One region of the Paenibacillus sp. LT-B23 genome, then DNA from elsewhere that is predicted to be linked to it. Evidence: riboswitches for the same ligand, from Rfam matches in the RefSeq annotation. Region 1 holds a riboswitch; each other region holds the start of a gene.

Evidence for each region. Region 1 has a riboswitch for glycine ahead of sdaAB (L-serine ammonia-lyase, iron-sulfur-dependent subunit beta). Riboswitches for the same ligand answer to the same signal wherever they lie in the genome.
Region 2: another riboswitch for glycine. It lies ahead of gcvT (glycine cleavage system aminomethyltransferase GcvT); the one in region 1 lies ahead of sdaAB (L-serine ammonia-lyase, iron-sulfur-dependent subunit beta).
Region 3: another riboswitch for glycine. It lies ahead of ACWXW9_RS17505 (alanine/glycine:cation symporter family protein); the one in region 1 lies ahead of sdaAB (L-serine ammonia-lyase, iron-sulfur-dependent subunit beta).

What each region holds. Positions count from the first base shown of each region.
Region 1 covers NZ_JBSQBM010000009.1:20,063-27,131, reverse strand. Annotated here, with positions in the region: gene opp4B (oligopeptide ABC transporter permease) at 1-485, opposite strand, end outside; gene ACWXW9_RS12725 (ABC transporter ATP-binding protein) at 500-1,426, opposite strand; gene ACWXW9_RS12720 (ABC transporter ATP-binding protein) at 1,404-2,435, opposite strand; gene ACWXW9_RS12715 (DUF6359 domain-containing protein) at 2,760-4,364, opposite strand; glycine riboswitch at 4,578-4,690, shown strand; gene sdaAB (L-serine ammonia-lyase, iron-sulfur-dependent subunit beta) at 4,900-5,589, shown strand; gene sdaAA (L-serine ammonia-lyase, iron-sulfur-dependent, subunit alpha) at 5,579-6,478, shown strand; gene ACWXW9_RS12700 (Ig-like domain-containing protein) at 6,853-7,069, opposite strand, start outside.
Region 2 covers NZ_JBSQBM010000007.1:159,099-166,167, forward strand. Annotated here, with positions in the region: gene gcvPB (aminomethyl-transferring glycine dehydrogenase subunit GcvPB) at 1-614, opposite strand, end outside; gene gcvPA (aminomethyl-transferring glycine dehydrogenase subunit GcvPA) at 611-1,966, opposite strand; gene gcvT (glycine cleavage system aminomethyltransferase GcvT) at 2,097-3,197, opposite strand; glycine riboswitch at 3,277-3,373, opposite strand; glycine riboswitch at 3,374-3,565, opposite strand; gene gcvH (glycine cleavage system protein GcvH) at 3,866-4,261, shown strand; gene ACWXW9_RS11115 (PTS mannitol transporter subunit IIBC) at 4,777-6,255, shown strand; gene ACWXW9_RS11120 (BglG family transcription antiterminator) at 6,338-7,069, shown strand, end outside.
Region 3 covers NZ_JBSQBM010000013.1:114,997-122,065, reverse strand. Annotated here, with positions in the region: gene ACWXW9_RS17515 (hypothetical protein) at 1-396, opposite strand, end outside; partial or broken gene ACWXW9_RS17510 (carbohydrate ABC transporter permease) at 463-621, shown strand; gene ACWXW9_RS17505 (alanine/glycine:cation symporter family protein) at 774-2,192, opposite strand; glycine riboswitch at 2,352-2,446, opposite strand; glycine riboswitch at 2,464-2,540, opposite strand; gene ACWXW9_RS17500 (glycoside hydrolase family 1 protein) at 2,732-4,189, opposite strand; gene ACWXW9_RS17495 (glycoside hydrolase family 1 protein) at 4,288-5,700, opposite strand; gene ACWXW9_RS17490 (oxidoreductase) at 5,783-6,832, opposite strand; gene ACWXW9_RS17485 (LacI family DNA-binding transcriptional regulator) at 7,029-7,069, shown strand, end outside.

The sequences.
Region 1 (7,069 bases):
CCAAGCCTGAAGCCGAACATGTACAGCAGCAGCAACGCGAGTATAAATAAGGGAGTCGCAAAGCTGAGATAGGTATAGCCCACCACGATTTTATCCAGCGGACTATGCTGATAACGTCCACTAAGTACACCGAGCGGAATCGCGATCAGATACGTCAAAATCAGGATCACCACACCCAAAAAGAACGTGTTTCCCAGACGGCTACCGATCAGATCGGTGACGCCGATTTTATGTACATACGATTTTCCCAAATCCCCATGAGCCAATCGGGCAAGCCAGTTGCCATATTGTACCCACACCGGATCATTCAGCCCTAATTTTTGCCGTTGCTCCTCCAGCGCCGCCGGATTCAAATTGGGTGTCGAGGTTATGAGTCCTGTCAGGGCATCTCCCGGCATGGCCTTCGCCAGAAAAAAGATAAGTATGCTCAAAGCAAACAGCTGAGGGATCATGATCAGCAGCCGACGCAGTGTAAATTTCCACATATTTTGTCCCCCCTTTATGGTAAAGCGACTTGATGGGACGGGCTTACCGCTTTTAGCGCAAACGGCTTGCCGTTCTCGTCCAGATGTTTGGGCAGTTCTGTTTTGTAGGAGGACAACAGCGTTCGCCTTCTTTGAGCATTGTCCAGCCGCTTGGCAGGATCTATATTCGGAATGGTCGCAATGAGCCGTTGGGTATACAAATGCTGCGGATGCTCATAAATATCCTGTTCGCTTCCCTGCTCCACCAGACGCCCCCGGTACATAATCCCGATTTGGTCGCACATATGGCGGATAATACCGAGGTCGTGGCTGATGAACAAATACGTCAAATTAAATTCCCGCTGCACATCCTTCATAAAATTAAGCACCTGTGCCTGAACGGACACATCCAGCGCTGATACCGGCTCATCGGCAATGATCAGCTTTGGATTCAACGTGAGCGCACGTGCAATGCCGATCCGCTGCCGCTGTCCCCCGGAAAATTCATGTGGATATTTGTAGGCCGCATCGGCGTTCAAGCCGACCTTTTCCAGCAGCGTCTGAACTTTTCGGCGTTCCTCCTCACTACTCAGCCTTTCGAAATTCCGCAACGGCTCAGCGATGACATCCAGCACACGCTTACGCGGATTGAGCGAGGAATACGGGTCCTGAAAGATCATCTGAATGTCTCTCCGCAGCGGATGGAGGTTGTTACGGCTCAGGGCCGCAAGGTCCTTTCCTTTAAAAAGAATCTGTCCACTCGTCAGCTTATTTAGACCGATGATCGTCCTTCCTGTAGTCGTTTTTCCGCAGCCGGATTCTCCAACCAGCCCGTACGTCTGACCCGCCTCAATGCTGATGGACACACCATCCACCGCTTTTACCTGATCGACCACACGCTGGAAGAAACCACCGCGCACCGGATAATGGACTCTCAGATCATTTAGCTCCAGCAGTGCCATGAGCAGCTTCCCCCTTTGCCTCGTCTTCAAAATGAAAATGCTGATAACATGTACAGCGGACCCAATGCCCGGGAGAAACCTCACTTAAAAGGGGATGATCCTCATGCGTTTCATGCTGAATCCAGGGGATACGTGGAGCAAAGCGGCAGCTATTGCGGGGAATATCCTGCAAGGAAGGGACGATTCCTCCGATGACGTGCAACGGTTCTCCCTTGGTATGCGATCCCGGCATGGATGCGAGCAAAGAACGCGTATACGGATGCTGGGGCTGTCGGAACAATTCAAAAACATTGGCGCTTTCCACGATTTCTCCGGCATACATGACCACCACGCGGTCCGCCACCTCTGCTACAACGCCAAGATCGTGCGTAATCAGGATAATGCCGCTTCCAGTCTCCTGTTGAAGCTGCTTGAGCAAGTCGAGAATTTGAGATTGAATGGTTACATCAAGCGCTGTAGTCGGCTCGTCTGCAATAATGAGGGAAGGACGACAAGCGATGGCAATCGCAATCATCACACGCTGCCGCATCCCCCCTGACAGCTCATGCGGATACTGGTCGTATACACGTACGGGATTCGGAATATCCACACTCTCCAGCAATTCCAGCACACGTGCCTTTTTCTGCTTCGTAGAGAGGGTCGTATGATAATCGAGGTTTTCCTCAATTTGCTTACCAATGCTCATTAGCGGATTCAGTGCTGTCAGCGGGTCCTGAAAAATCATGCCGATGCCTGCTCCGCGGATTTTGTTCATTTGCCCTGTGGAGAGACGATTCAGATCCGTGCCTTTAAAAAGAATCTGTCCCTCCACGCGGGTACGCTCCAGATCATGCAGTTGTGCTATCGAAAGCGCCAGCGCGCTTTTGCCGCAGCCGGATTCCCCGACCACAGCCAGCACCTCATTGGGGTTGACCGTCAGATCGAGATGGTCAACTGCGGGGTAATATTGATCCTTAATGCGAAAAGATACCGTTAACCCTTTGATCTCCAACACCGGCTCGATACTCAATGTGTGTGCTTCCTCCGTTCTCCATGGCCTTGTCCTGCTTATGCACGCCACGCTTGATGTTAAACCTCTCATCAACATTACATACCGATTTAGTCGGAATAATTTGAATTCATCCTATCACCAGTATATGGATATATCAATTAAGATTAGACTATCATGATCATTTAAAAAACCAATGATTCAGCAGCAGCGCGACCTTTCTGGCACAAAATGTAATGAAATAACCAACCACAGGTTAATTTTCAGCGCAAAAAAAGCCGCCTGACCCCCTTAAAGGGATCAAGCGACTGGCTGGTCCAGCTCAAATTGTACTCTCTTCGTTAGTTACGAAGCCGCTCCATAGGAGCCGGATTTGAACGTTCTTGGATCGTACCATTTGTAGCCCGCTGCCGGAGCAGCCCAAGGCTCAGGCTGCGGTTCCGTGGAAGCCGCAGGCTCCTCAAACGGTAGTAGCTGTGTTGGCTGGTCCAGCGTCAGGCCCGCCACATCGGACAGCTTCGTATAGTCCTGCTTCCATGCGAGCCATTGGACCGTCTGTACCAGGAAGGTGGAATCGTCCACTTCCTTGAATCCATCGTACGTCTTCTTCGACTGTCCGTTTTCCTCACGTACATATTTCGGCGTGGCATCCTCAACTGGCGAAGAATCTCCGATAAACGCTGCCTTGCCCTGACCTACCTTGGCTACAGCAGCATAAGGTCCTTCAGCACGACCCCCGCCGTTATAGACACCCTGGTCCACGGCATTGCCCCATTTTTTCGTGCCTGTAGGGATATAAGCGATTCCTTTCGCCTTGGTCGGGTCAATAATCGCCAGTGTAGAACCAGCATGCATTGCAATCGAACGTACACCCTTCGTAATGCCAAAGGATTGATCTGCCGCTACGATATCCGTAGCGTTCACGTCACCAAGTGCATTGTAGCGGAAACGAACGCCAAAGTTCGTCGCCAGCCAGTCGGAACTGGTTAATCCCTGCATAGCTGGTGATGCAGCTTCTTCTGTAGTCATGCCTTTGGCCGGATTGGAATAGGCTCCACGGCGGTAGCCGTTCATAACCTCGGAGGAATCCCAACGGTTTTTGTTCCGGTCAGCGTTATAGTGGTCAGAAATGAAGAAGACGCTGCCTCCATTCTTCACATATTGCACCAGTGCGGCCTGCTCGGATGCCTTAAAGGCAACATTGGCTTCACCAATGATGAACACATCGTATGGACGCAGCTTGTCGTACGTTATAGCCTGCTCTCCATAGGTAAAAGGAATGGAACGGTCCAACTGGTCCACGGTAAAACCTGCATTACGCAGTCCGCCCGCAAAATCGGAAAAGGCTCCATCAATAACCCAATCTGCTGCTCCGGCTGTCTGTGCGTGCGTATTATCGAACAGCACTTTTTTGCCTTTTCCATCCGGTAATGTCGTACCGGGTTGACCCGGGGTACCAGGATCAGGTTCGCCCGGATCACCAGGATTTCCAGGCTCGCTTCCGCTTACCAGCTCCACAGCGCTTGGGCTTTTCACGCCGCCAAAATTGTTATAGGCACCGAGCGTACCCGTCACGCGAATTTTACTGCCGATCAGCTCAGGATGGCCTGACAGCCCGAATGGTCCTCTATACGCGGATGTCAGTTGTACATTTAACAGATTAGACGTATTGCGTTCACTCGCCTGATCCGCAATCAGTACGTTAAAATCGTTTGCAAACGGGGCAGAGAAATTAGCTGTTTTCGATCCGGTGGCATGTCCGACGACGTAGCCTTCTACCGTCACCGTACCTCCGCTGCTTTGACGCTGAAGCGCTTCCGCTACCGTCAACGAGCCCTCTGCCTTGACCTGGCCGAATGGAACGAAGAGTCCTACCAGCAGTGATACGATTGCCGCCAGATGCAGCATTCCTTTTAAGCGTGAACCTGTGAACCGGAAACCTTTTACCATACGTAAATGTCCCTCCCATTATTCCATAAATTAGCTTGTCCTCTATCAGATTAGCTATTAACCTTCTAATTCCTTCCTGTTTTCATCCATAATTATGTAAAATTTAATCTTTTTTATTGAGAAGGTACCTGATTCTGTAAAATTCCAACCTGTGATTGACACTGGGCATGGCATACATTACGCTTAGGAGGAATTGTTGAACGGTATACGCGAATGAAGATGACGGGAGAGCCTGTCCGGGAATCACATCCGGCAGCACCGAAGGAGCAAGACGTCAGCACCCGGCTGGCGGATAATCTCTCAGGTCCATGTATCGTCATCTGACGCAACTCTGGAGAGAGCGCAAGCCACCCAAGGGGTAAGGCGGTATACACCGCACGAAACTCTCAGGTAACGAGGACAGAGATAAGGGAAATTTCCTTATCCTGTCCTTTTTTGTGCTTACATGCTGCGTCAGCATTAGAAACCGTCACACCCGTGCAAAAGCGCGGCAGCACCATATACTATGGTATTCAAACATACAGGGGGCCACACCATGCGTTTCAAAGATGTATTTTCCATTATCGGTCCGGCTATGACCGGACCCTCCAGCTCACATACCGCTGGCGCGGTGCGGCTCGCACGTGTTGCCAGGCACTGGCTCGGTGCGCAACCTGACCGTGCCCGCCTGACGCTGTACGGCTCATTTGCCGATACGTACAAGGGACACGGCACAGACCTGGCACTCATTGCCGGACTGCTGAATTACGATACAGACGACTACCGGATTCCGGATGCGGAGCAATGTGCAGAGCAGGCCGGGATGGAAGTAGAGTTCGCTGTCAGCGGACTGCCCGCCCCCCATCCGAACACGGTCCGCTTCGAGCTATGGAAAGGTGAAGACCAGCGCACGCTGCTAGGCTCCTCCATCGGCGGCGGAAACATTCATGTCCAGCAGCTTAACGAGTTCCGGGTCAATCTGACTGGAGAGCTGCCTACGCTGGTGCTTCTTCACTCGGATAAGCCCGGAACATTGGGCGCGGTGACTTCGGCGCTGGGTGCGGCTGACATTAACATTGCCTACATGCACGTGGATCGCAAAGGCCGGGATGGCGAAGCGCTCACTGCTATTGAAACCGATAGCCCCGCTTCTGCTGAATTAATTGCCGAACTGCGGGCTTTGCCTCATATGTATGAAATCAAAATGATTAATTTGAAAAAAGGAGCTGAATCCGATGCGGTTTAGCCATCTGCATGAATTAGGTGCCTTGTGCGCCGAGGAATCCACTACGATTGGTCGCCTGATGATCAAGGAACAGGTACAAGAGACGAACACACCGGAGGAAGAAATCTTCCGCCAAATGTCTGATTATTATAAAGTCATGAAGGAAGCCGTTCATCGCGGGCAAACACAGGACACTGTATCCCGCAGCGGATTGACGGGCGGCGACGGCAAACGCCTGGCGGAATATTTGCGTGCAGGGGAAACCTGCTCTGGCGATGCCTCGGCACTCGCCATGGCGTACGCCCTCTCCGTGTCGGAGGTCAATGCGTCCATGGGTCGCATTGTTGCCACGCCTACCGCGGGTTCATGCGGGGTCATCCCCGGCGTGTTCATCAGCGCGCAGGAGCGGTTCGGCTGGGATGACGAGCATATGGTGCGCGGACTGTTCGCCGCTGGGGCGATTGGCTACGTCATCGCCAACAATTCCTTCATCTCCGGTGCGGAGGGAGGCTGTCAGGCCGAGATTGGCTCAGCCATCGGGATGGCCGCAGGCGCTATGGTCGAGCTGCGCGGCGGTACGCCAGAGCAGGCCATTCATGCAGTGGGCCTCGCGCTCAAGAACACGCTCGGCCTGATTTGCGACCCCGTCGCCGGGCTCGTGGAGATTCCGTGCATCGTGCGCAACGGGCTGGGAGCCGTGACCGCGCTTGCCGCTGCGGATATGGCTCTGGCGGGTGTGCGCAGCGCCATCCCGTCTGACGAAGTCATCGACGTGATGCTCGAAGTCGGCAGCGCGATGCCATCCAAGCACCGCGAAACCGCCAAAGGCGGCCTGGCCCAAACGCCGACCGGCAAGCGTCTGACGGAGTCGCTTACGCGCAACATACCAGCCAAGAAGGATAAGTCATAGCTTCTAAGCGGTAAACCTCCTCCCGCATGTAGATCGGGAGAGAAGCTGCCGTCTGGCCAGCCACATGAAGGTGAAAAGGTTGCTCGACACTTCCATTTTATCAAAGAACGGTTTTTTTATGATTTTAGAAGGATTACAGAAGCTTTTTTCGCTTAAAGCAGCGGAGAGGACGGAACGATTGTGGAAAAGCGGAAGCGGTCGCCTTTGTGCCCGGATTTTCACCGCTAAGGGGAATAGAAAAAATCTGGTCACAACAGCGATTGGAACAACGGTCCGTTCGCGAAGCGTCCATCTGAGTGCCAACGAATATCCTTCTCTAAAGCAAAGGAGCGCCCCATTGCCATTTCCATGGCTTTTGGGACACCCCTTTTTTCTTACTGAACGTTCACCTGTACCTTCGTCGTTTTACCTGCATATTTCACCGTAATGACAGCTTTACCTTTACCCTGTGCCTTAATGCTGCCGTCTTTAACTGTAGCAACAATAATTCGGGATGAGGACCAGACAGCCGGCTTGGATACATCCTTCTCCGACTCATCCTTATACGTAGCTGTAGCCGTAACTTTAGCTACCTGTCCTACTTTCAAATTC
Region 2 (7,069 bases), on a different contig from region 1:
CCTGCCACAGCGGCGCTGGCGGGGTTCGTTCCGTGCGAGGAATCCGGCACGAGCACCTTGGTACGCCGCTCACCACGCGCTTCGTGGTAGGAGCGGATCATCATCAGCCCGGTCCATTCGCCATGGGCGCCCGCGGCGGGCTGAAGGGTGACGGCATCCATGCCGGTTAACGCGGCCAGATCGCTTTGAAGCGTATGGAGCAGTGCCATGGCTCCCTGGATGCTGTCCTCTGGCTGGTACGGATGGATTTTGGCGAAGCCTGCATAACGGGCGACATCCTCGTTTACCTTGGGGTTGTATTTCATCGTACAGGAGCCGAGCGGATAAAATCCGTTGTCCACGCCAAAATTGCGCCGTGACAGTGCGGTATAATGTCGAATTACGTCTACTTCGTATACCTCGGGCAATGCCGCAGGCTCGCTACGCTGCGCATAATCCGGCAAAAGCTCTGCCACCGGACGGCGGGGAACATCGCATTCGGGCAGGGAATAGGCGATACGGCCCGGTCTGCTCAATTCAAAAATGAGCGCCTGATCATGCTCTTTCATCTGATTTCGACTGGATTCGACTTCTGGATTCGGTATACCCTGATCTTGTCCGGTGGTGTGTGTCATAGCAATCCCCCCAAGATGTGTACGAATTGATCGATCTCTTCCTTTGTTCGTTGCTCTGTCACGGCAATCAGCATGTGACCTGCATATTCCTCATAATCCCGGCCCAAATCGTAGCCGCCGATAAATCCGGCAGCAAGCAATCCGGCTTGCAGTTTATTCATATCGGTACCCTCAGGTAACCGCAGGGTAAACTCGTTAAAGGTGGGTGCAGTAAAGGAGGCAGTCACGCCCTTCAAGCCGAGTAGTTGCTCCAATGCGTAACGGCTTTTGTGCAAGTTTAGCTCGGCTACTTCCGCGATGCCCTGTCTACCCATGACGGACAAATACACAGAGGCGGATAAGGCGAGCAACGCCTGATTGGAGCATATGTTAGAGGTGGCCTTTTCCCGGCGGATATGCTGCTCCCGTGCCTGTAAGGTCAGCACGAAGCCGCGTTTACCGTTGCGATCTGTGGTCTGGCCCACTATACGTCCGGGGATACGGCGCATATGCGCCTGAGAAACGGCAAAGTAACCACAGGTTGGGCCCCCGAGGGAGGAGGAGATGCCGAGCGGCTGCGCGTCTCCTACGACAATATCCGCGCCCTGCTTACCAGGTGCTTCCAGCAAGCCCAGCGCCAGCGGATTGGCGCTGACAACCATAAGACCCTTGTGGGCATGGACCAGGTCAGCCATCGGCTTCAGATTTTCCACGGCCCCGAAAAAATTAGGGCTTTGGACCAAAACAGCCGCCGTCTGTTCCGATATGGCTGCCGCTAATGCTTTCACGTCGGTTATACCGTTTACACAGTCGATCTCCACGACATCCAAATCCAGCCCGCGTGCATAGGCGGCCAACACCTGACGTGACTCCGGATGGACGGTCCGCGATACGATAAGCTGCTTGCGGCGGGTGGCAGCGGCAGCTAATGAGCCTGCTTCTGCCAGCGCAGTCGCTCCATCATACATGCTGGCATTGGCTACAGCCATGCCTGTTAATTCGCATATATACGATTGGAATTCGAAGATGGCTTGCAGCTCGCCCTGGCTTACCTCCGGCTGATAAGGAGTGTAGGCCGTATAAAATTCCGAGCGCGAAGTGATATGCTGGATGACAGACGGAATATGATGATCGTAAATCCCTGCGCCGAGAAAGCTGGCGTGCGTGTCTGTATTGGCATTTTGCCCGGCCAGTCCTGATAAGTGGCGGGTTAAGGCTCTTTCGTCTAACCGAGAAGACAGGGGCAGCTCCCCCTTATACCGGATCGCCTCAGGAATATCGCTGAATAAATCGTCGATGGACGATGCGCCGACCACGCGCAGCATTTCAGCTTGATCCTGCTCGGTCATAGGAAGATAACGATGCTGTTTCATTGGGTCTGGCTCCTTTCAACCAACAAGATCGTAAAAACGTAAAATGATTAACAAATGATTAATAAACGATTGCCAACTGGGCAGCGGTTAGTAACTTATCACGATAGTTATAGTAAGACGAGCGTTTAAATCAGTGTGGACGTTTATAAAAGGGTGTGGCTACCACCTCGGCGCGCAGGCGCTTGCCACGAATCTCGACCTCCAGCGGCGTGGATAGGGAACTAAAACGACTGTCCACCAGAGCCAAACCCAGATTACGTTTTAAGGTGGGCGACTGGGTTCCAGTTGTGACCTCGCCAATTTGCTGTCCTTCCGCGAACACGGGGTAATGGGCACGCGGGATGCCACGGTCAAGCATTTCCAGTCCGATCAGCTTGCGTGGAATACCTTGTTCTTTCTGACGTTGCAGGGCCTCTCTGCCGATAAAATCTCCCTTATTCAGCTTGACAAAGAAGCCTAAACCAGCTTCCAGTGGCGAAATGGTAGCGGACAACTCCTGTCCGTACAGCGGTAGCCGCGCCTCGAAGCGCAGCGTATCCCGGGCTCCAAGTCCGGCGGGAACCAGACCATACGGCTCACCGATGCGAAGCAATCCGTCCCACACTGCCGGTGCATCCGCTGCGGGCACATAAAATTCAAAACCATCTTCCCCCGTGTAACCGGTGCGGGAGACGAGTGCTTTTGCCCCGAACAATTGCACATCCTCATTGAATCGGAAGGATGCCAGCTTCGTAATGTCCGTGTCTGTCATTGCTGCGGCAATACGAGCAGCTTCAGGTCCTTGCAATGCCAGCAGTGCTACCGCATCTGATACGTTTTCCAGATGAACGGATGCAGGAGCATGACGAAGCAGCCAATCCCAATCCTTGTCAATGTTGGAGGCATTCACAACGAGCATGTAACGCTCCGGCCCTTTACAGTAAACAAGCAGGTCGTCTACTACACCTCCATCCGGGTAACACAGGAGCGAGTATTGGGCTTGACCTGGCTCCAACTGACTGACATCGTTCGTCGTCACCTGTTGCAGAAATGCTTCGGCTTCCTGGCCCTCGACCAAGAATTCACCCATATGCGATACATCGAATAATCCTGCACGTTGCCGGACGGCCTCATGTTCCTTTTGAATGCCACTGAACTGTACAGGCAGCTCCCAGCCGCCAAAATCAATGCAACGAACCCCCGACAGTGTGCTGTAGGATGAATGCAGCGGCGTTTTTCGCAAGTTAGTCATTTTTCCACTCCTATCCGGTGTGATCGGCTAAACAAAAAGACAGGCCGAAAAAAACGTATGGACGGCAGTCCACACACTTTTTTTCAGCTCTGTCCTTGATACCTGAGAGTTACCCCGGTGCGTACCAGGTTTCCCCTTGGGTGATCCGCCTGTATGGCGAATGCTCTCCAGAGATGCGTCCGGCAGAGGTCCTTTTGCCTGAGAGATTCACCTGCGGTGCAGGTTTACTCCTTCGGCGCTACCCTTGGATCAGCTATACGTCATCCGGTGCTGCCGGTTGGTTACAGCTTGATCCGACTCGCTTGCTGCCTTGTTTTACAGGTGGCAACAGCGATGCGAGTGTTGGCAGTCTCTCCCTCCACGTTCATCCGCGTTTACAATTATTAGGTGTTTCCAAAAGCACTTGTTATAACCCATTAATACGCAAATTTATTCGAAATGTCAACAAAAATGTCATGAAAAACATTATTAAAAACATTTTATTCATAAATAAGGATATGTAAGCGTTTGTTATAATCTGTCGTATTTTTAGTTAGAAAGATATATGGAGTAATGTGAAATATTTTTGTTAGTATTATTGACATCATAGTTCTAGTTGTCATAATCTTAACCTGTCATAGATGGGTAGGCGAAACGATGTAATCCATATGAAAGCGAGGCGGAGCAGGATGAGTGAAGTGAAGCAGCAATTGTGGTACACGGAAGAACATGAATGGGTTCAGCGCACAGAGGATGGAACGGTACGAATCGGTATTACGGACTTTGCACAGCATCAACTGGGCGATATCGTTTTTGTGGAGCTGCCTGGAGAGGGAGCAGCGATTGAGCAGGGGGCGGAGATTGGTACTATTGAATCGGTAAAGACAGTATCCGACCTGTTCGCTCCAGTAACGGGAACGGTGTTGAAGGTGAATGAAGCGCTGGAAATTACACCTGAGCTGGTAAACGAATCGCCCTACCAAAAAGGCTGGATGATCGAAGTGGAGCTTGGAGGAGATGTAGAGGAAGCATTAAGCAAGCTGCTGTCTGCGGATCAGTACGAGCAGTTGACTGCCAATGAGTAATAATGGGGCAATGTAGATTGGATAATTGAATAAGGGCGGCGTTTGTCCGCTCGATTTTGTATAAAAATAGTCGCGATGAATTGGCATAGCGGCTATTTTTGCTGTCTTTTTTTACAAACGTAATTACGTTCTTTTCTCTTGTTTAGAGGATAGACCTCATACATAAATTGTACCGATGACAGGATGGTTTTTCGACTAAATACTCGTGTTACAGGCCATATTAAGAGGAATTATGCAGAATGATTTCGCGCCTGTTTATCTTAAATTTAAATGTTGTCATCAACGTTCATGACGAAAGTACGTTTTCATTTCGTTGATGAAGATAGCGTTGTCATTTAGTATGAATTTTAAGAAAAGGTAGTGATGCTTATTACCTGAGTATTTTGCAGCAATCCCAAGAGCGATTTCAAATTAGCAATAGATAGATCGAAACGGTTTAGTTCGTCTATCTATTGTACTTTCGAGCGTTGGGAATCGAATGATGCAAAATGCTGACCTATAAGGAGGATATGAATATGAGCACAGTGGACACAAAGTCCAGTTCAAACGGAGGAGCGCGCGTTGCCGTACAGCGTTTTGGTCGTTTTCTCAGTGGTATGGTTATGCCCAATATGGGGGCCTTTATCGCGTGGGGATTGATCACGGCACTCTTTATTCCGACCGGATGGTTCCCAAATGAGGGGTTTGCACAACTGGTTGATCCGATGAAAAATTATTTGCTGCCGCTGCTGATCGGTTATACGGGTGGCACAATGATTCACGGACAGCGCGGAGGTGTGATCGGGGCCATTATGACGATGGGTGTCATTGTCGGGTCGGACATTCCGATGTTCCTCGGCGCGATGGTAGCTGGTCCGCTAGCTGCATGGATATTGAAGAAATTCGACAAAGCGATTGACGGCAAAGTTAAATCAGGCTTTGAAATGCTGGTCAATAACTTCTCGGCAGGGATTATCGGGGCGATTTTAGCGTTGCTTGCCCATGTGGCAATCGGCCCGGTAGTACAAATCATCAGTCAAGTGTTGTCAGCAGGGGTACAGTTCCTCGTGAACGCAGGGCTGTTGCCGCTCGTCAATCTCATTATTGAGCCCGGAAAAGTATTGTTTTTAAACAACGCGCTGAACCACGGAGTATTGAGTCCGATTGCGCTGGAGGAAGCTTCAAGAACAGGCAAATCCGTTTTGTTCATGCTGGAATCCAACCCTGGACCGGGGCTCGGTATTTTGCTGGCTTACTGCCTGTTTGGTAAAGGTTCTGCGAAGTCGTCGGCTCCCGGTGCGGTCATCATTCACTTTTTCGGCGGGATTCATGAAATTTATTTCCCTTATATTTTGATGAAGCCGATTCTGATTCTTGCTGCTATAGCAGGGGGCATGGTGGGAACGTTCTGTTTCATGCTGACAGGTGCCGGACTGGTTGCAGCTCCTTCACCGGGCAGTATCATTGCTTATTTCCTGATGACGCCAAAAGGTGGATATTTGCCAATGCTGAGCGGTGTGATCGCTGCTGCGGTCGTATCGTTTGCTGTTGCTGCTGTGTTACTCAAGACAGGTAAGCAAAAAGAAGAGGATCTTGAGGAAGCGGCATCCCGCATGAAGGATATGAAAACTCAAAGCAAGGGTGCAAGCGAAAACGCTACTGTAACGGAAGATAACCGCGAAGCTGATCGTGCTGCGGAGATTGCCGAAGTTCAAACGGTCAAGGATAAATCAGATGTGAACAAGATCGTCTTTTCCTGTGATGCAGGTATGGGCTCAAGCGCTATGGGCGCCTCGATTTTACGCAAAAAAATGAAGCAGGCGGGTGTGGACGTTACAGTAACGAACACGGCAATCAGTGAGATTCCGCAGGATGCAGATATTGTCATTACGCAAAAAACGTTGACAGACCGGGCTAAAACGGTAGCTCCGAATGCCGAGCACATTTCCATTGACAATTTCCTGAAGAGCCCTGAATACGAAGCGCTGGTGGAACGTCTGAAATCCGATTCTTAATCCACCGTAGTAGTCAGGCCGCCTGTGTGCAGTAGGTATGTTCTGCGGAGGGGATGAGCTTGGGAAGGAACGGTATGCGCTTATGAATATTACGAAACGACAACGTGACATCGTGGAATATCTTCTGGAGCAGTCCAAAGAGGTAACTGCCGGGGAAATTGCCGAGAAGATCAATGTCAGCACAAGGACAGTTCACCGGGAACTCAGTGCAGTCGAGCATTGGTTAGCGGCTCATGAGGTAAAGCTGGAGAAAAAATCAGGGATTGGAATCTATGTGGATGCCGACTCAGATCAGCTTGTATGTCTGCGGGAGCAATTGATGCATACGAAGTCGGACGAATATTCGGCTGAGGAAAGAAAGATCGTGGTTCTCTGTATGCTGCTGGATACACAGGAGCCGATCAAGCTGCTGGCGCTGGCTTCTGATTTGAAGGTTACGGTAACTACTGTCAGTCATGATCTGGACGAATTGCAAGACTGGATCGGGGAACGGGGACTCGTGCTTGTGCGCAGACGCGGGTACGGCGTCGAGATTACAGGCAGGGAGACAGACAAAAGACGGGCGATTTCCGAGCTGGCTCTCGAAAATTTGGACGAATCGGATCTGTTTTCCAGCCGAGAAGAACCCCGCCCCTTAACGCGTGTCGCCGATAAGCTGCTGGAGATGATTGGCAGAGAGAACCTGCTGACCGTGGAAAATGCCCTCTGGCAGCCCCATGAGAAATGGCTGGAAAACATGGTGGAAAGCAAATATATGGAGCTGCTGATTCAAATTTGCGTTTCGTTGGCACGTTTGCGACTCGGATACGTTGTG
Region 3 (7,069 bases), on a different contig from region 1:
GATGCCTTGCGACGGCTTCAGATAAATCAGATTTCCGAAGGACATATCCTCAAATCCAAAACCGAAAAATTCGTGATTTGTCCAAATGAGAATAAGCAGCATTACCGGAATGAGTATGAACTGAATCCTGCGAAGCACTCCGTCGAACTGTTTCTTATATACCCAAGCGATTCCACCTAGTAAAGCATAAATAAAATAACTAACGAAAAAGCGGTCAAGGTAACGCAGACTAATCGCATATGCTCCTTGGAATACGAAGGTATCGTACATCCATAGCCACTCTCCGAAGATCACGAAGCTCACAATAAGCAGCGGAATGAACCGCTTAGGCTTAGCCAGATATTTGTAGCAGATGAAAATAAGGACTGGCATCAGCAATTGAAATTGCAACATCATCACCGTATACCAAAACTGTGATGATGCATTACCAAGCACAAATGACTCGATGAGTGTCCAGGAAATTGGAATGTGGCGCTCCCTATTCTACATCCTGCGTTCGCATTTCTCGGCGCATTCACCTTCATAGGAGCATCGAATGATTATTTATGGCCGTTAATCGTATTAACCGATGAGCGCAAATTTACGCTCCAAATTACGCTGTCCCAGTTAAACGGTATTTACCAAAGATTAGATTTACTGAGCCAGCTTTATCCTGCTCTATAATGCAAAAAGGGAGTGTTCTCCCAGCCTGTAATGCTGAGGGACACTCCCTTTCGTTATCCTGGCAAATGATCTTGCAGATTCAATATTCTTAAATTCGGATATATCGGACTTTACGAGCTGACTGTTTGTCCTTTTTCTTCTATGTCTATGGCTGCTCCTGCACTGGCACCTGCGAGTATTCCCTTTTTCTTGTTGGGATACAGGGAATCCATATAGGTACGGGTTTCTGCTACTACAATTCCCGACAAGCCAAGCAGTGCAATCAAGTTCGGGAAGGCCATCATTGCGTTAAAAATATCTGCCAGTAACCAGATCGCATCCAGCTTAATAAACGCGCCTCCGGCAACCAGCGCAATGAACAGATAACGGTACGGTTTAATCCATTTGACACCCAGCAAATATTCAACACAGCGTTCTCCGTAGTAGTTCCAGCCAAGCATCGTGGTGAACGCGAACATAATCAGAATGATTGTGAGCAGTTCTGCACCAAGCGGGAATGCGCTGGAGAAAGCTTGCTGCGTCATCAAGCCCGCATCGGTAGGACCGCTCCATACTCCGCTAACCAGCAGCGTTAGCCCGGTCATCACACAAATAATCATCGTATCTATAAACACACCTGTCATGGAAATCAACCCCTGCTCCGCAGGCCATTTGGTTTTGGCGGCTGCGGCTGCAATCGGTGCGCTTCCCAATCCGGCCTCATTGGCAAAAATCCCTCTGGCTACCCCGCTGCGCATCGCCAGCATAATCGTAGCCCCGGCAAATCCACCCGTCGCAGACGTCGTGGAAAATGCCGAATGCAGCACAAGTGCGAGTGCGGCAGGAATCTGATCGGCGAACCGAATCAGTACGATCATACAGATCAACACGTACAAGCCTGTTTTGAAAGGGACCACTTTGGTCGATACCTTGGCAATGCTCTTGAGTCCTCCAATGGTAACGAGTCCCGTAAGGGTAGCAATAATCAATGCCGTTACAATTGGCGGAACACCGAAGCTGTTTTCGGTTGAGGATACAATCGCTTTGACCTGAGGAAATGTTCCAATCCCGAACAGCGCTACCAGCATCCCGGAAAAAGCAAACAGCATCGCCAACGGTTTAAAGCGGCGTCCAAGCCCTTTTTCAATATAATACATCGGGCCGCCGGAAAATTGTCCATTCCGATCCTTCACCCGGTATTTTACTGCAAGCACACCTTCTGCATATTTCGTCGCCATCCCGAAAAAGGCTGCAACAACCATCCAGAACAGAGCACCCGGTCCGCCCAGTTTTATCGCTGTCGCGACGCCGACAATACTTCCTGTACCTACTGTAGCCGCCAGCGCCGTACTCAGGGCCGCAAAGCTGCTGACATCCCCGCTACCTTCATTTGGGGCCTTGCCGATCAGCTTGATCGCCAGAGGCAGGCGGAAAACCTGCAACATTTTCAAACGTATGGTCAGCCACAGACCTGTTCCCATGACGAGAATGATCAGAGGGGCACCCCATATCCAACTGCTAATTGTCTCTAACACATGTACCAAATTCATTTCAACCCGCTCCTCCAGCATATTAAAAAACAAAAAAGAGTCAAATCCGCTGATTCGACTCCTGGAGAGGTTAAAGGCACGAAAAAATACAACCATCTTGTGCAGGATTCAGCCACTAACAGCTCATAAAAAAGCCTAGGGCATACCCTGTCACAGGTTATTCGCGTCTCTGTCCTTTTGCCTGAGAGTTTAAGCAGATGATATCTGCGGTGCACCTTCGGCGCCCAATTAAGGGTCTCTCCAGAGTTCTGTCCGTTTACGGTCCCGCTTGTTGCTGTTATCAGCCCAAGCACCTGAGAGTTTTGCCCCTTCGGTCGGAACTTACGTTCCATCTCCCGCAAACATCAACCAGACATATGAAATTGTTTTTTATTATACAGAAAACTTTCAGCTTTTTACAAGTGAAAAATTTGTGAAGTCGTTTGGTTATCTTAAGATGAGCCTATAAAATAAAGGCGGGCGCAGCCAAATTCATCCTCATGATGTTCTCTGCTGCACCCGCCCCCAGGCCATATTGGGTTATATTCAGTTAGCTTGAATTACAGTTCTTCGCCGTTAGTGGCAATTACATTTTTGTACCAGTCAAAAGAATCCTTCTTGGATCGCTTCAGTGTTCCATTACCGTCATCATCCAGATCAACATAAATAAACCCGTAACGCTTGGACATTTCGGAAGTCGACATACTCACAAGGTCGATAGGTCCCCAGCTAGTGTAACCAATCAGATCCACACCGTCCGCAATCGCTTCCTTCATTTGTGCGATATGCTGGCGCAAATAATCAATGCGATACGTGTCGTGAATGGAGCCGTCTTCTTCCACCTTGTCATATGCACCTAAGCCGTTTTCCACGATGAACAGCGGCTTTTGATAGCGGTCATATAATGTGTTCAGCGTAACACGCAGGCCGATCGGATCAATCTGCCAGCCCCAGTCAGAGGATTGTAAATACGGATTTTTCACGCCGCCAATCAGGTTCCCCGCTGCCTTCTCGCCTTCCGGTCCTGCAGAGACGGTCAAGGTCATGTAATAGCTGAATGAGATGTAATCGACCGTGTTGTTTTTCAGAATTTCGGCATCGCCGGGTTCTGTGTGCAAAACAATATTATTTTCTTCAAAATAACGGTTCATATAATTTGAATATTCCCCACGGGCATGTACATCCGTAAAGAACAGATTCATCTGGTTTTCATGCTGACTTTTCAGCACGTCCTCCGGGTTACACGTATGTGCATAGCTTTCCATACGAGCCAGCATACAGCCGATTTGAGAGCCCGGAATAATCTCATGGCCTCGTTTTGTCGCCAATGCGCTCGCCACAAACTGGTGATGCAGGGCTTGATAGATCGCTTGTTGCTTGTTATCTACACGGTCAATGACCACACCGCCACCTGTGAACGGACTCATCGTCATCACGTTGATCTCATTAAAAGTCAGCCAGTATTTCACTTTATCTTTATAACGTGTAAATACCGTCTCTGCATAATTTACGTAGTGCTGTATGACTTCGCGACCCAACCAGCCATTATATTTATGTGTCAGACCTAGCGGTGTTTCATAGTGGGACAATGTCACAAGCGGTTCAATGTTATACTTGCGCAGTTCATCGAATACATTGTCATAAAATTGCAGGCCGGCTTCATTCGGCTGTGCATCATCGCCATTCGGGAAAATACGGGACCAGTTAATCGACATACGAAACACTTTAAATCCCATTTCCGCAAACAAAGCGATATCCTCTTTATAATGATGAAAGAAATCTACGCCTTCACGTTTTGGAAAACGCGCGTTTACCTTACCTGCCAAGACATCTTCAAGCCGCTGGGACGAAATGTCCATAGCATGATCGTTTGTTCGTTGATCCTTGGGAATATAAGCTATCACATCCGCACTGGACAGTCCTTTTCCATCTACGTCAAAAGCGCCTTCCAATTGGTTGGCTGCGGTTGCCCCGCCCCACAGGAAATTCTTCGGAAATCCTTTTACAGTCTTGGTCATAATATAAACATCTCTTTTCTTAGTTTATATGTTAATACTTGTGGAGCATTCCCGTCAGGTGTTGCAATGGAAATCCCCCGCTTGCTGTGTTCACAACATTAACGTTTCAGGCTTTGTCCGTTCGTGCTGATGACTTCTTTGTACCAATGGAACGATTTTTTGCGGTATCTTTCCAGTGTGCCTGAACCATCATCATGACGGTCTACGTAAATGAAGCCATAGCGTTTTTTCAGTTCAGCGGTAGATGCGCTCACCAGGTCAATACAGCCCCATGAAGTGTAGCCCATCACTTCTACGCCATCGGCAATGGCTTCGCCTACTTGTACCAAATGGTCGTTCAGGTATTGGATACGATAGTCATCCTCAACTGTCTTTTCTCCTTGCTCGTTCGTGATGAGCTGATCGACAGCGCCCAGACCGTTTTCCACGACAAACAGTGGTTTTTGATAACGGTCATAGAACATATTCATCACATAACGCAGACCTTGCGGGTCAATCTGCCAGCCCCATTCGCTTGCTTTCAGGTACGGGTTGGTCACACGGCCGATCAAATTGCCTTCGCCGCCTTTTTTGGAATTATCGGCTGTTTCGCATGTGCTTACATAGTAGCTGAACGAGATGAAATCCACGGTATGCTTGAGAATTTCTTCATCTCCCGGCTCCATGTGAATCTCGATGCCATTCTCTCTAAAGTAACGCTTCATGTAGCCAGGATAGCTTCCTCTCACATGAACATCGCCAAAGAAGTAGTTCTTTTGCTCATAATCCATCGTTGCGATCACATCGTCCGGGTTGGGAGTCAGTGGATAGGTTGGCATACTGAGCACCATACAGCCGATCTGAGCATTTGGAGCAAGCTCATGGCCAACTTTTACAGCCGTCGCACTAGCTACAAACTCGTGGTGAATGGCTTGATACAGGTCTTGTTTGCTCAGTTCCTTCTTCGGTGTGTAAATACCGCCGCTCATAAAGGGTTCTTCCAAAATCGAATTGATTTCGTTGAAGGTCAGCCAGTATTTTACTTTATCCTTGTAACGTGAAAATACCGTTCTTGCATAACGCTCATAAAAACCCACCAGCTCGCGGTTAACCCATCCATTATAATGCTTGGACAAATGCAGCGGTGTTTCATAATGGGAAATGGTAACGAGCGGCTCAATGCCGTATTTATGGCATTCGTCGAACAGATCATCATAGAATTGCAGACCTTTTTCATTCGGTTCCAGTTCATCACCGTTCGGGAAGATACGGGACCAGGCAATGGAGGTTCGGAACACCTTGAAGCCCATTTCGGCAAACAGCTTGATATCTTCTTTGTAACGATGGTAAAAATCAATACCTACCAACTTCATATTGTCCTCTGTAGGCACTTCTGTAATAGGGCCCTTGATTCCTTGTGGCGAAACGTCCTGAGTGGACCAGCCTTTACCATCCTCGTTGTAAGCACCCTCACACTGGTTGGCAGCTACTGCTCCGCCCCACAAAAATCCTTCCGGAAATGGAGAACTCATAAATAGATTCCCGCCTTTTGAGTTATTTTTGTGCATCATTCCGAGCTTCATTATGGCATAACTTCCTTTCTTGATGGCAAGTCTATCGCCGGAAATCAACGATGGACGGGGAAGGCTGCTTAAAGCCGTTTTCCAATATTTCAATTGTCAGCAAAATCTCCTCGTCCTTCACCAGCTTGGGTGTGCCGTTCACGATAGACGCATACAATGAGTCATACAGTTGTCCATAATCTCCTACCGGTGTAGGAATGGTTTCTTCAATAGCTTCAATAGCTTCACTGCTACCGGGTAGCACGTATTTAAGCTTGCCATAGGAAGACGGATCATCCAGTCCGAAACCTTCCGTATCCGGGGTCTTGCTGGCTTTCAGCCAGGTTTCCTGCTGATCGTCCCCCCATTTGACAAAGCTGCCTTTCGTCCCGTGAATGGTGAACTGCGGGTAAGGCAGGCACACCACAAGAGAGGTTTTGACAATCACTTTTTTGTCCGGGTAATACAATATGGTTTCGTTGTAATCATCAGCGCCCTGAGGAGTACGAATGGACTTGATGTCATACCCGACTTGCTCCGGTCTGCCAAATAAGGCGATGAGCCTGTCCAATGTATGAACACCGAGTCCGTAGTACATTCCGTTGACAGGATTGCCGCCGGGCATACTGGCATCGGGACGGAAATAATCGTAATGGGATTCAATTTCGACGATGTCGCCCAGTTTTCCGGAATTGAGAGCTTCCTTGAACGCCAGATAATCGCTGTCAAACCTACGGTTTTGATAAGGCATAATGATGAGATTATGTTCCTTGGCGAGTTGGGTCAGTTCCCACGCTTGCTCAAGGTTTTCACAAAAAGGCTTTTCCACCAGCACATGCTTGCCATGGGATAGTGCCAATTTTGCATATTCATAATGCGTAGAGGAAGGCGTACATACAACGACAAGTGATATTTCCGGGTCGCCCAGAACGTCCATAATTTGGTCCGAGAACTGAATGTCCGGGTAAGCCGTTTCCATGTCCTCCCTCACTTGGCGTGTGAACACTCTCGATACTTGAAAGGTGTCCCTGATCTGAACATAGGGCAGATGATATCTGGTTGTACTTTTACCAAATCCTAAATATGCAATTTGAATCGTCATTTCGCAAATCCCCTCGTTCCCTAAAGGCTTAGCTTTACGATATCGCAAGTATTGCCAGAATAATCCCGCATCATAAGAACTGTTTTTTTGAAATGCATTGACAGATGATATAAAATGGACGTAATGCCCTCATAAGCATCCTAAGCGTTGTAACGCGTTTCATGTCAAGTATTTTTCTTATGTGAGGAGAAGCATCATGTCGAATCTTGATCAAATTGCCAAACTGGCTGGCTTTTC